Regions from separate parts of the Peribacillus sp. TH27 genome, predicted to be linked through region 1. Evidence: riboswitches for the same ligand, from Rfam matches in the RefSeq annotation. Region 1 holds a riboswitch; each other region holds the start of a gene.
The links. A riboswitch is a leader RNA that binds a small molecule or an ion and turns the genes downstream of it on or off. The one in region 1 is predicted to bind lysine.

Region 1 (5,379 bases):
AAAATTTTGGGAATGAATTGATCCAGTATGGTGCAGACCGAGTTGTAGCAGTTGAAAATGATCAATTAAAACAATATACATCAGATGGTTATGCGCAAAGCTTGCTTGCTGTCATAGAGCAGGAAAAACCAGAAGGCATTTTCTTCGGTCATACTGCACTAGGAAAAGATCTAGCGCCAAAACTAGCTGGCAAGCTTGAATCAGGTTTAATCTCCGATGTTACTTCTATTGAAGAAGAAGGCGGAAACATCGTTTTCACTCGCCCGATTTATTCTGGTAAAGCATTTGAAAAGAAAATTGTCACAGCAGGAATTGTGTTTGCAACTGTTCGTCCAAACAATATTGAACCATTGCCGAAAGATGAGTCCCGTTCTGGTGATGTTTCTACATTAAGTGTAGATATTAAAGACTTGCGTACGATTATTAAAGATGTTGTGAGAAAAGCAAGTGAAGGGGTCGACCTTTCAGAAGCAAAAGTAGTCATTGCCGGCGGACGTGGCGTAAAAAGTGAAGACGGTTTTGAACCATTAAAGGAACTTGCTCAAGTTCTTGGCGGTGCAGTCGGTGCTTCTCGTGGTGCATGTGATGCAGACTATTGCGATTACTCTTTGCAAATCGGCCAAACGGGTAAAGTTGTTACTCCAGACCTATATATTGCCTGCGGAATTTCTGGAGCTATTCAGCATTTAGCTGGTATGTCCAACTCTAAAGTTATCGTTGCCATCAATAAAGATCCAGAAGCTAACATTTTTAACGTAGCTGATTATGGAATTGTCGGTGATCTTTTTGAAGTCATTCCATTACTAACAGAAGAGTTCAAAAAGTTAAAAGTGAACGCGTAATAGAAAGCATTTAAAGTATAAACAATATAGGTAAGGAACAAGGCATTTGACAGTTAACTGATAAATGCCTTTTTTTTTTTGTGTGTTGTATTTTTAATTAATAATTAAGCTATCAGGAAGAGGTAAGAAACCTGTATATTTACTCTGTTTTTGGACATCCTACCACTGAAGCAAAATATTAGCATCGATTCTAGTAACAATGGTATACTGTCTTTAGTTATTTGAGTAAATTTGAGGAGGATATATATATGGCTATTGTAAATGCAACTGACCAAACTTTCACAACTGATACTAGCGAAGGTGTCGTTCTTGTAGACTTCTGGGCTCCATGGTGTGGACCTTGTAAAATGATTGCTCCTGTTCTTCAAGAGCTTGATACTGAAATTGGCGACACAGCTAAAATCGTAAAAGTGGATGTAGACGAAAACCAAGAAACAGCTGGAAAATTCGGCGTAATGAGCATTCCGACATTAATCGTCCTAAAAGACGGTGAAGTAGTAGACAAAGTTGTTGGTTTCCAACCTAAAGAAGCTCTTGCTGAACTTATTGCAAAACACGCTTAATATTAAGTTAGCTAAAAAAAGCTTCAAGTCTGCGGACTTGAAGCTTTTTTCGCTATCTTGATATATAATTAATTGTAAAAAGGGAGAACAGGAGGCTGAATGTATGAACCAACAAATAAAGAATAAACTTGCCCTTCTTCCCGATCAACCAGGTTGTTATTTAATGAAGGATCGTCAGGGAACGATCATTTATGTAGGAAAAGCGAAAGTATTAAAAAACCGTGTGCGCTCTTATTTCACAGGTTCCCATGATGGGAAAACGTTACGACTCGTTAATGAGATAGACGATTTTGAATACATCGTTACCTCGTCAAATATTGAGGCTCTCATTTTAGAGTTAAACTTAATCAAAAAACATGATCCAAAATATAATATCATGCTGAAGGATGACAAGACGTATCCATTCATCAAGTTGACTGCTGAACGGCATCCGCGTCTAATCATTACGAGAAAAGTCAAAAAAGATAAAGGTAAATATTTCGGTCCGTATCCGAATGCCTTTGCGGCCAATGAAACGAAAAAATTACTCGACCGCATCTATCCTCTTAGAAAATGCAATACCCTACCGGATCGCGTTTGTCTCTATTACCACCTCGGGCAGTGCCTGGCTCCATGTGTGTATGATGTAGAGGAACAGGAATATAAAAAAATGGTGGATGATATCAACCGATTTTTAAACGGCGGCCATACTGAGATAAAAAAAGAACTGACAGAAAAAATGTTAGAGGCATCAGAAGAGCTTGATTTCGAAAGGGCAAAGGAGTTCCGTGACAAAATTGCCCACATCGATATCACGATGGAAAAGCAAAAAATGATGACGACTGATTTTATCGACCGTGATGTATTTGGCTATGCCTATGATAAAGGCTGGATGTGTGTTCAGGTATTTTTTGTGCGACAAGGGAAATTGATAGAAAGGGATGTTTCCCTGTTTCCAGTGTATGATGAACCGGATCAGGAACTTCTTACATTCCTAGGTCAGTTTTACGAGATTACCAATCACTTTAAACCAAAGGAAATTTTGCTGCCAGAGTCAGTAGATGCGGAAATGGCTGAAGGGCTGCTTGGCGTGAAGACGATTCATCCAAAACGGGGATCAAAAAAGGATATGCTTAAATTGGCGAATAAAAATGCCGCCATAGCCCTTCAGGAAAAGTTTTCTTTGATTGAACGGGATGAAGAAAGAACAATCAACGCGGTGGAAAATCTTGGGGTGCAATTAGGCATCTATACCCCGCATCGGATCGAGGCTTTTGATAACTCGAACATTCAGGGCAGTGATCCGGTTTCCGCTTTAGTTGTGTTTATTGACGGTAAGCCGGAAAAAAGAGAGTATCGCAAATATAAAATCAAAACTGTCCAGGGACCCGATGACTATGAATCGATGCGTGAAGTTGTACGCAGAAGATATTCACGAGTTTTAAAAGAAGGGCTGCCACTTCCGGATTTAATCATTATTGATGGTGGAAAGGGACATGTGGAGGCTGTTCGAGATATTTTAGAAAATGAACTGGGTCTTGATATTCCGCTTTCTGGTCTCATTAAGGATGAAAAGCACAGAACATCGCAATTGATGATTGGCAATCCGCTGGAAATGGTACCGCTTGATTCGCGTAGCCAGGAATTTTATCTGTTGCAAAGAATTCAGGACGAAGTGCATCGGTTTGCGATTACGTTTCATCGCCAGCTACGCGGGAAAAATGCGGTTCACTCGCAGCTTGATGATATACCTGGAGTCGGAGAAAAACGAAGAAAGCAATTGTTAAGGCATTTTGGTTCATTGAAAAAAATTAAAGAGGCATCGGTAGAACAAATTAAAGAGGCAGGCATGCCAAAAGGAGTAGCTGAAGGAATCGTTAGAAAATTGCAAGAATAATCTTGCTACCTACATTTCTCTATGCTATGATAAGAAGGAATTTTCAACTAGACAACTTAAAAGTGCTGATAGAGGTGCGGAATTCAATAGTAAAAACCTGGAGAAGTATGAGCTTCGATGAAAGGTTTTGAAAGGGGATAACGCCGAAGGAAGACAAGACTCATACCTTGTTTTTCTGGTCTGACATTTAATAAATGGCGGATTGTCAGGGGGTATACCCTGGAGAGCTATCTCACTGTGTTTACTGTATTAAATACGTGATCACAGCAATGAGATATTTCTCATTGCTTTTTTTATTGCCTAAAAAAGAAAAAGAGGGTGCATTAGGATGGCATTAATCGTTCAAAAATTTGGCGGGACATCCGTCGGTAGTGTCGAGAAAATCAAAAATGTTGCCAATCGAGTAATCGAGGAAGCAGAGAATGGGAATGAGGTAGTCGTCGTTGTTTCAGCTATGGGGAAAACAACAGATGAACTAGTTTACATGGCTCAAGATATTTCCAGAACCCCAAGCAAGAGGGAAATGGATATGTTATTGACGACTGGAGAGCAGGTCACGATTTCCCTGTTAACGATGGCTTTAATTGAAGCGGGGCGTGAAGCTATTTCTTTCACCGGCTGGCAGGCTGGCATGCAAACAGAATCCGTTCATGGGAATGCCCGGATTTTAAACATTGATGCTTCGAGAATTCAAGCTCAGCTTCAGGCAAAGAAAATTGTAGTCGTTGCAGGTTTCCAAGGGAATGATGCAAATGGAGAAATCACGACACTAGGGCGGGGCGGGTCTGATACGACTGCAGTGGCTATTGCTGCAGCATTAAATGCGGACCGATGCGATATTTATACCGATGTAACGGGTGTATTTACAACAGACCCACGTTACATAAAAGACGCTCGAAAACTGCAATCTATTTCTTACGATGAAATGCTAGAACTTGCCAATCTAGGGGCGGGTGTTCTTCATCCAAGAGCTGTTGAGTATGCGAAAAACCACCAGATTCCGCTTGAAGTCCGTTCGAGTATGGAGAAAGAAGCAGGAACTACCATTGAGGAGGAAGCAACTATGGAAGAAAATTTAATTGTACGCGGTATTGCTTTTGAAGACAGTATTACAAGGGTCACAGTGAATGGTTTGCCCCGATCACTAGGATCATTATCCACAATTTTCATGACACTTGCAAAAAACCGGATAAACGTTGACATTATTATCCAAAGTATGACAGCAGAGGATACAACAAACCTTTCTTTCTCCATAAAAAGTGAAGATACGGAAGCTGTTTTAAACGTGCTAGAAAAAAATAAAGACCAATTGGCATTCGATAGAGTAGAAACAGAGGGTGGATTGGCCAAAGTGTCTATCGTCGGTTCAGGAATGGTATCTAATCCGGGAGTGGCTGCCGAAATGTTTGAAGTGATGGCTAACACAGGTATCCAAGTGAAAATGGTCAGTACATCTGAAATTAAAGTCTCAACTGTCGTCAATGAAAAGGAAATGGTGAAGGCAGTCGAAGCACTTCATGAAGCGTTTAAATTAGGGCAGCATGCAAAAGTGCTTGTTTGATTGCTTGGAGTCTAATGAAAAACAGACTTCCGACAAAAAAGGTAAGTCTGTTTTTGGGCTCATTAGATTGGGTCTCTAGGATCCCATTGAATGGTAAATGTCACTTTTTTTGCGCGGCGTTTGATTTCTTCTGTCGATTCACTTAAGAATTTTTTCTGCAGTGTAAACTGCTCGGCAAGGAAACCGGCTTCAAGTTGGAAGTGACAGTCAGGATGAAGATCTAAGCGACGGCTGATTATTTCACCTGTTAAGGATAATTCCATCTCGGTTTTCGAAAACTTTATGATTTCAAGATGGCCCCAGCCTGCATTTTGGAAAAATGCAACAACTTCCTGTTCGCCATTCAGTGGGAATTTTCTCGCTAATTGTTTACCTGCCCAATAGAGAATTTGATTAGAATCTTTTCCGAGAATATCGTTCAATAAAACTTCTCGGATTAATTCGTAGCCGAAAGCTGGAACATGAGATTCTTCTGTTTGAATTTCTTCTTCTTCTATCGTCAGCAGAGAATATTTTTTTCATAGTTTATCGCCTCTT
Region 2 (5,379 bases), on a different contig from region 1:
TTGTTTACTTCATCTATTAAACAGCCTCGAAGTCCTTTTCACTTAGTTCTAAAGCCTCTTTTGCTCCTTCTTGAAAGGGAACGCCCTTTGGAAGTAAGACAGAAGCAGAACGAATTCTATGACTACTAGGATCCAAAGCCGGTAACTTTTCTCCGTTTTCTAGAGCCCTTACTGCTTTTAACAAACATTGTCGAGCCTTTATAATAGCTGTATCACTTGTTCCTAACTTTTCTTGTGATCGGTCAACAATTGGCCCCGCACTTACTTGAACTGCATGATCCTCCATACCTACACCAAATATACCAGCAAAAGATTCGCCTCTTTTTTGCATTTCTCGATCGATAAGGAAATCATTTTCTTTATTTCCTTTTGTACGGAATGTACCTGGTATCAGTGTTGGATGAATTCCGGCCCCAGACTTCATCTGTTTAATTTCCTCTTCTGTCAGATCACGATCTGGTGTCCAACTCCAGCTCCATACCCAACAGTTTTCATCATCAATAGGCACCCAAGCATGCCCTCCTCGTGGAGCCCCTGCAAACGGAGGTATCATGGAATAAAAAGGCATAAGAAACTGTGTAATCCTCCAATAAAAGTTTTCATCATCGGCCTCTCTTCTTGCACCGATTAATAATCCATAATCGGTATCTGCAACTTCAAAGCGGGGCGCAGTATCTTTTGCTAAGAGTGATGTGCTGTTACTGTTTTTAGAAACTCCTAAACCTCCAACTGAACCGGAGTGAAGAATTGAAACGTGACTTGAATCAATTCCACCTTCTAAAGCTTGAAAAAAATTACTTTCTTGTATTTTTCTAGATAGATGGCGTTGACTATCAGAAACTAGCATCCATTCTTGTTCTGGTAATTCCGGTTTAGATTCAGTTGGTCCCATATATGTCCAAATAACTCCACCACGTTCCTCACAAGGATATGACTTAATTTTAACTTTATCCTTAAACTTACTTTCTGGCGGTTCAGAAGGTAAATCTACACAATTGCCTTCAGTGTCGAATTTCCACCCATGGTATGCGCATCTAACGCCACAGTCTTCATTCCGACCGAAAAAGAGAGACACTTTACGGTGTGGGCAGAATTCATCAACTATTCCAAGTTTTCCATTTGTATCACGAAATGCGATTAATTCCTCACCTAAAAGCTTAACTCGTACCGGTGGACAATCCGGATGAGGAAGTTCCTCTGCTAAAAGTGCTGGGATCCAGTATTGTCTAAGCATATCCCCCATACGTGTTTCAGGACCAGTTCTTGTCAATAAATAATTATCATTACTAGATAACAAATTAATTCCCCTCCTAGGTTTCATTTATGTTCTATTTTCATTTTCGGATATAACTAAAGCGTTTTCAAATTGATTCTTTTTATCTGTCTCATAGAAAATATTAATAGCTTTATTAGCATGGCTGGCCATATTAGTTTTTTTTATAGGCTCAATTAAAATCATCAATTTGTCGGGTGTTAATTACACGTATATAATAATAAGAAAATTGGGAATATTAATTTACTAGTTTATATTTATAGTTTTTAGGAAAGAAGGTTAAAATTATGAATGATAAAGAATTTGAACAATTAATTTTAAAATGTTATAGCAATAAAACAGTTGCAATTCTTGGATATCAAGATAATGGAGGACAGCAACGAGCGAATTTTCTTAGAAGTCACGGAATTGATGTAGTCATTGGTCTCCGAATTGGTGATGAAAATTGGGAGTTGGCTAAACAAGATGGCTTCACCGTATTACCGGTTTGGGAGGCAGCTGAATTGGCTCAAATAGCTCAAGTATGGTAATAAATTTAAAATAACTGTTAAAAGTATGGAAGATAAATAACACTAACAACAATATTGGAAAAGAATACAAAATTAAAAATCTGTAAAAATAAAAGAAGTGGATTTGTTATCCACTTCTCAGCTTGTAGACAAAGTCCCTTTTTAGGGGAAGTCTATAAGCTTATTTTGTATAATAAAGATAACATTACTTTTGTGGGGGGTTCGTTCGACTTGGAAGCCTTGGGATTTCGGAAACAATGATTCCGCCAGTCGTCCGACTTATATTTCGAAAGCAAGTTTCCGTCTTTTCTTCGTCCATGTACGGTGCTTTTAATTCCGTCAGCTCATCGAGATTAAGCAGAAACACCGGCTCATCCTTACTTATCTTTTCGCTGCCTGGCGTTTTCCCTATCAAAGCATTGCGAAGGTCTACCGTCTTAAAACCCATTCCGGACGGACAAGACACCCCTCAAGCAATTTAGCCCTAATACCATTGTATTTTAATTATTTTTGGAATGTATATCCTGCTCTGGAGTTGCTAATTAGTTTGGATACTCCTTCTGGATAATAAGGCATTAGTCTATCTGCTTCCTCTAAATTTACCCATTCAACTCTTAAAATGTTTTTTTCCTTTGGAATTTGTTCAGGTGATTTTAGAACTTGCCCTTCAAACATAATAAAATATACATGATCTTCATTTATAAATGCTTCATTTAATGCAATAATATCGTTTACCTGCACATCATAGCCCGTTTCTTCTTTAACTTCTCTGATGGCTGCTTCTTTTAGAGTCTCATTTGCTTCAACTGCTCCTCCTGGTAAGGACCAAGTGTTATTTTTTTTATTTAGTACCACTAAAATCTTATTGGTATCCTCGTTAAACAAAAGTGTGTACACAACATCAACACGATTCAAATTCAATACTCCTTTTCTTATTAGTTAAGAGTTAAACAAGTCTATTGTAAATTAAACATCTTTATTTGTAATTAATTATCTTTATTGTCATTGAACACCTTTTAGTGATCCATTGGACAACTAACTCAAGCAAATTATAAATCAGTTCAATCTCATTTTAGATAGCGTTTACTCTTTGGTAAAGTTGCCCGATTACACAATACAGCTTAAAGAATCAATGGAGTTCTACTTACAATTGAAGCGATTCGTTTTCTTGCTTCCCAAACTTCACGGATTTTCATATCTTTTCTTTCCTTTGTTAGTTTTGTATTAGTCATGTTGTCCTCCCCTCCTTGATCAATATTATTGATATTCATAAGATAAATACTAATTCCTTCTATAAGATATATCAATTGTAAAACTGACTATAAAGGTGAAACTTTTCAAACAGTTTGTTTTATAAAACTATTAATCTGTTGAGTTTACATAATAGATGAATCCAGCCCAATACCTTAGCCATTTCCATCGATTATCCATGTATTCTTAAAAAAATATTTCTAAATTGGCCTTGCAATAGAAAGGATTTCCTGTTATATTACAGTCAATTAAATATTTTCTTACTTCATACTTTTTGAAGTGAGGATAGAGGAGCAAAGACCATTAGTACACATTTTGAGGAGAATGAGATCCTATGACTATTGTGGAAAGGGGAATTTGCCGAAGCGGAAAGAATCTCATGTTCTTGAAGCTGGTTCTGCTGTTGAATAAATACAGAACTGTCATATAGGAAACTATATGGAGGGCTATCTTACGCGCCGAAACGATTCTTTTTTATTAAATATTGTTTCTACTGCAGCAGCGAATCCTCGTTGTTGCTTTTTTGCGTTTACTCCTGAATGGCCCTAACCACCTCTGAATTTTTTAAAAAAATTATACTAAAGGGTGTGAAATTATGAATTTTGGCCAAGTTTTAACTGCAATGGTTACCCCGTTTAATCATAATAATGAGGTTGATTTTAATGCTACGAGAACTTTAGTAAATTATTTAATTGCTAATGGTTCTGATGGATTAGTTATAGCTGGTACAACTGGAGAGTCGCCTACATTAACAGCAGAAGAAAAAGTAGATTTATTCAAATTTGTTGGGGAAGTTGTCAATGGAAGAGTTCCAGTTATAGCTGGAACTGGCTCAAATAACACGAAAGCTTCGATTAGCTTAACAAGACAAGCAGAGGCAGCAGGAGTCGATGGAATTATGCTCGTCACCCCATACTATAACAAGCCGTCTCAAGAAGGATTATTTCAGCACTTTAATGCGATTGCCCAATCAACATCATTACCGGTAATGCTTTATAATATTCCAGGACGAAGTGTTGTAAACATGTCAGTAGAGACGATTGTTAGTCTCTCAAAGATTAACAATATTGTCGCAGTAAAAGAAGCAAGTGGTGACTTAGATGCCATGGCACAAATCATAAGCAAATCCTCTAGTGATTTTGCGTTGTACAGCGGCGATGATGGGTTAACATTACCTGTTTTAGCTATCGGTGGAACAGGCATTGTTTCGGTTTCTTCACACATCATTGGTAATGAAATGCAAGAAATGATCAATAGCTTTAAAAATGGTGATGTCCATGGTGCTGCTTCTACACATCGTAACCTTCTTCCAATTATGAAAGCATTATTTGCTGCATCAAACCCATCACCGGTAAAATCAGCATTAAATATGCGAGGATTAAATGTTGGAGGTGTCCGCTTACCATTGGTCCCTTTAAACAATGAAGAAAAAATAGCTCTACAAATAGCTCTACAACCTAGTAACGTAGAAGTTGTTTAGTTGAATAAATAAAATAATGATTCATTCAGCGAGACTGGCGCTAAAGGTCTTAATTCTGTCTTTGTTCTTTTTGCTTGCGTAGCTGCCATCCGTACGTTTATAGCATATCGAATGATTGAAATTAGTGAAAAGGTTCTAGAAGATATTGCACCATAGGAAGACAATCTTTAAGGGGTAAGGTTGAAAAAACCTTACCTTTAATTTTACGGGTCTTAAGTTCCATAATCACCTTTTCTTTCACTTCGTTTTTATCTTTTTACAGATGATAGATAGATAAATAAAAATAGTAAACGCATAAATTCTTTGATAAACCAAAATAAATGTTTACTAAGTTGGTGTATATTTCATTTAAATTTATTATTTATGTTGAAAGGAAGAATACAAATGATAAAAAAATGGAACATATAGCTATTATTGTTACTAATATGGATCATACTATTCAATACTACTCAGATATGTTTGGGTTTAAGGTTCGCCTTCGAGGATCTTCAAAAACAAGAGAGATGGCATTTTTGTACTTGGAAGAACAGCCTAGTATGGAAATTGAACTAATCAAAGACATTGAACCTATTGGTAAGTATAACAAAAGTGGAATCGTTAACCACCTTTCTTTTACAGTAGAAGATATTAATATAGCAATTAACCATTACCGGAATAAAGGAATTGAATTTTTATCCCCTCAACCACAACCAACACTTGAATGTGGACGTATGATTTTATTCAATGGACCTAATGGTGAATTGCTACAATTGGTAGAACGAGCAAAAGATTAAAGATACTTAATATGAGATGAAATAAGTAAAGTTTGATCATTTCTGTGACCCTTATTATATTAAAAGCCCTTCACATCTAAGGAGTAGACAAAT
Region 3 (5,379 bases), 1.1 Mb from region 1:
ATTGCCTTATGTCTTTCAGCCTTTCCTGGTCGCTTTAACCAGCCGAGGTGACCATACCTGCCCATCATCACGACATCGAGCGCATTGGTTGGGAAATCCCAATCTACTGACTCCCTCTGTGGTACATAGCCTATACTCTTCCTCATCGATTTATAGGAAGATCCACTGATTGTGACTTCCCCGGATAGTTTAGGAATCAGTTCGAGTATCCCCTTTATTAATGTAGATTTCCCCGCTCCATTTGGACCTATGATACCGATTAGATTCCCTTCCGGCACCTCAAATGAGACATCTTCGACAACCGGTTTTTTATGATAAGCTATCGTTAAATTTTCTACCTTCAGAGCTGCCTGATACATTCTTTCTCCCCCTTATTTCAAAGCATTAACAATGGTATCTGTATTATGACGGACCATACCGATATATGTTCCTTCTTCAGTGCCTTTTTCCCCCATCGCATCCGAGAATAGTTCACCACCGATTTTCACTTTGTGACCTTGCTTTTCAGCTCCTTGAATAACCGCCTCAATAGCCTTCCTTGGCACGCTAGACTCTATGAATATTGCTTTAATTTTATTCTTCACAAGATAATTCCGCATATCAGTCACATCTTTTGACCCATATTCCGATAGCGTATTAATCCCCTGTAGCCCTCTTACTTCCAATCCATATGACTTGCCGTAATATCCAAATGCATCATGTGCCGTAACGAGCACTCGCTGATCCTCTGGTATTTTATTTATTTCACCCTGTACATATTTATCAAGTTCCTTTAACTGCAGAACATAAGCTTCATAATTTTCTAGATAACTTGCTTCATGGTCAGGATCAATGGCAATTAACTCTTTTTTTACCGCTTCCGCTGCAACCATCCAGAGCTTTACATCAAACCAAACATGCGGATCATGTTCCGTTGCACTTACTTTACGAAGTTGTTGCTCCTTGAAATCCTCCGTTACCGCAATCGTCGGTTTATCCTTGCTCATTATTTCAAAGATATCTGTCATTTTCCCTTCAAGGTGCACGCCGTTATAAAAAATCATGTCAGCTGAATCCAGTGTCTTCACATCACCCTGTGTTGCCTTATAAAGATGGGGATCGACTCCCGGTCCCATTAAACTAGTGACCTCCACATGTTTACCGCCAATATTCTCAACCAAGTCCCCAATCATCCCCGTTGTTGCGACGACATTTAACTTGCTATTGCCTTTATCTTGTTCAGTCGTATCATTTCCGCATCCCGCTAAAATGATCACAGCAGCAAGTACGCCACCAATAGTTTTTAAAAACCCCATCCTTATTCCCTCCCTTTTTCATCTTCCTAAAAATGTTTACCAAGCGCAAAATTTAGCTCAAATTTTTTTTCCGTCTATCACATTGTCGTAAATGCTAAAAAGTTTCCCGTACACAACTTATTTTATACTATACACAAATGTACTAAAAAAGTGCAACATTTTTATCTTTGACCACTATTCTTTATCATAGGATTTTGTCGAATGAAAATTATTTACACATTTTCAATTTGTAAAGTATACTTTACGTAAAGCTAGCTTTACATTTCTGAAAGGAGTTTAAGAATTTGAAAAATAACATTCGGGAACTACGCAAAGCGCATCAACTTACACAAGAAAAGCTGTCCGAACTTACAGGCGTGTCCCGACAGACGATTATTTCTATAGAAACAGGAAGATTCGACCCTTCCATCAAGCTTGCTTACAAGCTAGCGAAAGTGTTTCAACTGGCCATTGAAGATATATTTATATTTGAGGAGGAGTTATGATGGAGGATTTTAACTGGGGGGCCTTTTTAGGAATCACGCTTGGGATTATTTGCGGACTGACTGGATTATGGTGGGGACGCCGTGCCGCCGCCAAGCAACGGGGATTAGATGAACGATTTGACCTCATCCGAACTAGAGCACGGGCATCCAGTTGGTTTTTCCCAATTATTGGGACGTGCTTTTTTTTCTTGTTATTGCTTTTTGGAGTGAAGCTCTCTGTTGCAGCTGTCCTTGGCATTCTATTGTTCATTCATCTGGGCTCATGGGCGATCTTCGTTCTTTATTATCAAGCGAAGTTATAAGCCGTCAACATTCCATTCATTTTTCCGACTTCAAATATACTGCGAAGTAAGCTAATCCCAATTCGATACCGCATAGTACGATCAGACAGAGTAAAGTTTGGACCATCCTAATCTCCTCCTCTAAGACTTTTTTCAATCTTAAAGGATGAAACCCATACCAGAACAAGACCCTGAATAAAGAAATCTTTAGTTCTCTTATTCTCGCCTCTTGCTCTGAAATGGGTTTCATACGATACAATAAAAAAAAAGAAAAAACGGTGATCCTATGACAAATATTAAAGAAATTGCTCAATATGCAGGTGTGTCCGTCTCCACAGTGTCTCGTGTAATGAATAATCACCCATATGTTAGTCCTGAAAAAAGAAAGAGTGTTTTACAGGCCATTGACCAATTAAACTATTCGAGAAATATCAACGCCATTCATCTTTCAAAAGGCAAAACGAATCTAATCGGCGTCATCATTCCCTTCACCAATCACCCCTATTACGGAGCAATCGTGCAAGGAATTACAAAACAAGCCAATGCTATCGGCTATCATATAGTCATCTTTCAAACACAATATGAAAGAGAAAAAGAAATTCAGGCATTGAATATGTTACAAATGAAGCAACTCGATGGCATTATCGTTTGTTCAAGAATTTCAGAAATGAAAGTCCTCTTGGACTATCAAAAATATGGACCAATTATCTTATGTGAAGATACAGCCCAGGCTGAATTATCGTCCATAAGCATTGATCACTATGCCGCTTTTTCCTCTGCACTTGAATACGTGGTTGCTAAAGGATATAAGAAAATCGGATACAGCCTCGGGCGAAAAAAGAGCAGAAACAGCTCCCTTCGTACAAAGGCGTTTAACGATATTATGAATAAGTATCATCTTTTAAATAAAAAAGAATGGCTGTTTGAAGGCAGTTATCACATCAAAGATGGTGAAAAATTGTTCCAAGATTGGAATTCTATGATAGATAAACCAGAGGCTATCATCATTACTAATGATGACACCGCGTCCGGATTCATTCTTACTGCCAACAAATTCGGAATGAAAGTACCAGAAGACGTGGCCATTCTAGGTTTTAATAATGATAGCCTCAGTGAGATGCTCGATATCACAACCGTTTCCTTACCGCTTGATTGGATTGGCAAAATGGCTGTTGATCTATTTGAAAATCCTGAAGTTATCAGACATGTAAAATTAGATTATACTCTTATGAAACGAAAAACTATTTGAATTATCTTAATTATCCAAATAAAAGATGTTTAAATGACAAACATTTAAACATCAAATTCAAGTGATACATTTAAAAACTAGGAAAAAATAACCTTGAAAAATAATCATTGCGCTATCTATAAGATTATTTTATAATTTTAATATAGTAAAGTTTACTCAATGACCTGCTGACATAGAAGTAATTGTTTGAACTTTATATTGAAATCGTATAGGTTGACTAGAAGTTGACGCAACGATTTATATATTTAGTATAAGAAAATTGAATACTTCCTCATTTACCGATGAGTTAGAGGCTGCGGCTTATAAAAGTAGTACGGACGAGATTCAGGAAAATTGACGACTCCGTTTGAAAGGATAAGTTGCCGAAGTTTAGATATGGTCCTTGTATATCTAGGCTGGCGGTGTTACCGAATAGGAACACCACTGTCACGTTTTATTAACGTGGGGAGCTATCTTCGGAAGGATAAACGGGTTTATTATAAACAGCCGTCGATCTTTTTCGACTGCTGTTTTTTTATATATCGTTCCCTTCCAATAAAAAGGAGTGTAACATCAATTGTCAAATTCACAAACAACATCAAATCCCACTGAGTTGAAAAGGAGCCTGAAAGCACGCCACTTAATGATGATTTCATTAGGTGGAACGATTGGAACAGGTTTATTTTTAGCAAGTGGCGGTGCCATCCATACCGCTGGGCCTGGAGGTGCTTTGGCAGCATACGCAGCCATTGGCTTCATGGTTTATTACTTAATGACAAGTCTTGCAGAAATGGCAGCATTCATGCCAGTAGCCGGTTCGTTCCGTGTCTACGCATCCAAATTCGTCGACCCATCTTTCGGCTTCGCGATTGGCTGGAACTATTGGTATAACTGGGCCATCACAATTGCAGCTGAACTGGCTGCCGTTGTCCTAATTATGAAATTCTGGTTCCCGGACAGCTCGTCCATTATCTGGAGTGCCGTTGCGTTAATTATTATGTTTCTTTTTAACTATATGTCTGTTAAAGGATTTGGCGAAGCTGAATTCTGGTTTGCTTTAATCAAGATCGTGACCGTTATCATCTTCTTAATCACTGGATTTCTAATGATTTTCGGAATCCTGGGGGGAAATGACCCAATTGGTTTTTCTAATTTCACCATGGGAGAAGGTCCATTTAATGGAGGCTTCTTCACAATTCTAGGAGTATTCATGGCAGCAGGTTTCTCTTTCCAAGGAACAGAATTACTTGGAGTTACAGCCGGCGAAAGTGAGAATCCGGAGAAAAATATCCCTAAAGCGATCAAGTCCGTTTTTTGGCGCATCCTTTTATTCTATATCCTTGCGATTTTTGTAATTGGAATGATTATTCCGTTCACAGATGCACGTTTATTAAGCGAAGATGTTGCCGTCAGTCCATTTACACTTGTATTTGAACGCGCAGGTCTTGCGTTTGCGGCATCGGTCATGAACGCAGTTATATTGTCATCTGTGCTCTCTGCTGGTAACTCCGGCATGTATGCTTCAACTCGTATGCTATGGGATTTGGCCCGCGACGGAAAAGCTCCGAAATTCCTTGGCAAGCTCGATAAAAGAGGGGTACCAGTGAATGCTCTTATCGCGACTTCTTTAGTTGGTTGCCTCGCTTTCTTAGCTTCATTTTTTGGAGACGGTGTTGTTTATATCTGGTTATTAAATGCTTCAGGTATGGCCGGGTTTGTCACATGGGTTGGAATTGCGATTGCTCATTATCGATTCCGCAAAGCCTATGTAGCTCAAGGTCTTGATTTGAATGCTTTACCATACCTTGCTAAAGGATTCCCAACTGGACCGATTTTCGCGCTCGTCTTATGTATTTTCATTATCATTGGACAAGGCTACCAAGCTTTCAGCAGCAGCGGGATTGATTGGAATTCAATGTTTGTTTCTTACATTGGCCTGATCTTATTCTTCGCCCTATGGTTCGGCTATAAAATTAAGTATAAAACTAAAATCATCCCACTTGAGGAATGTGATTTTAAAGTAAAATAAGCGTTTTAAAAGGACCTGATTTCCTCTTCAAGAGGAATCAGGTCCTTTTTTTATCATTTCC

Region 2: it holds a riboswitch for lysine, as region 1 does, so the genes downstream of both, dapA (4-hydroxy-tetrahydrodipicolinate synthase) here and JFU24_RS23770 (aspartate kinase) in region 1, are expected to answer to the same signal.
Region 3: it holds a riboswitch for lysine, as region 1 does, so the genes downstream of both, JFU24_RS18535 (amino acid permease) here and JFU24_RS23770 (aspartate kinase) in region 1, are expected to answer to the same signal.

Annotation. Positions count from the first base shown of each region.
Region 1 is NZ_JAEKEV010000002.1:4,657,494-4,662,872, forward strand. It holds gene JFU24_RS23755 (electron transfer flavoprotein subunit alpha/FixB family protein) at 1-842, shown strand, start outside; gene trxA (thioredoxin) at 1,085-1,405, shown strand; gene uvrC (excinuclease ABC subunit UvrC) at 1,509-3,281, shown strand; lysine riboswitch at 3,343-3,519, shown strand; gene JFU24_RS23770 (aspartate kinase) at 3,610-4,842, shown strand; gene JFU24_RS23775 (YslB family protein) at 4,905-5,348, opposite strand.
Region 2 is NZ_JAEKEV010000001.1:214,066-219,444, forward strand. It holds gene JFU24_RS01035 (Rieske 2Fe-2S domain-containing protein) at 17-1,297, opposite strand; gene JFU24_RS01040 (hypothetical protein) at 1,561-1,803, shown strand; gene JFU24_RS01045 (hypothetical protein) at 1,988-2,230, opposite strand; gene JFU24_RS01050 (NUDIX hydrolase) at 2,287-2,697, opposite strand; lysine riboswitch at 3,312-3,490, shown strand; gene dapA (4-hydroxy-tetrahydrodipicolinate synthase) at 3,629-4,513, shown strand; gene JFU24_RS01060 (VOC family protein) at 4,909-5,286, shown strand.
Region 3 is NZ_JAEKEV010000002.1:3,584,456-3,589,834, reverse strand. It holds gene JFU24_RS18560 (metal ABC transporter ATP-binding protein) at 1-359, opposite strand, end outside; gene JFU24_RS18555 (metal ABC transporter solute-binding protein, Zn/Mn family) at 372-1,295, opposite strand; gene JFU24_RS18550 (helix-turn-helix transcriptional regulator) at 1,580-1,780, shown strand; gene JFU24_RS18545 (hypothetical protein) at 1,780-2,082, shown strand; gene JFU24_RS18540 (LacI family DNA-binding transcriptional regulator) at 2,348-3,310, shown strand; lysine riboswitch at 3,590-3,770, shown strand; gene JFU24_RS18535 (amino acid permease) at 3,867-5,318, shown strand.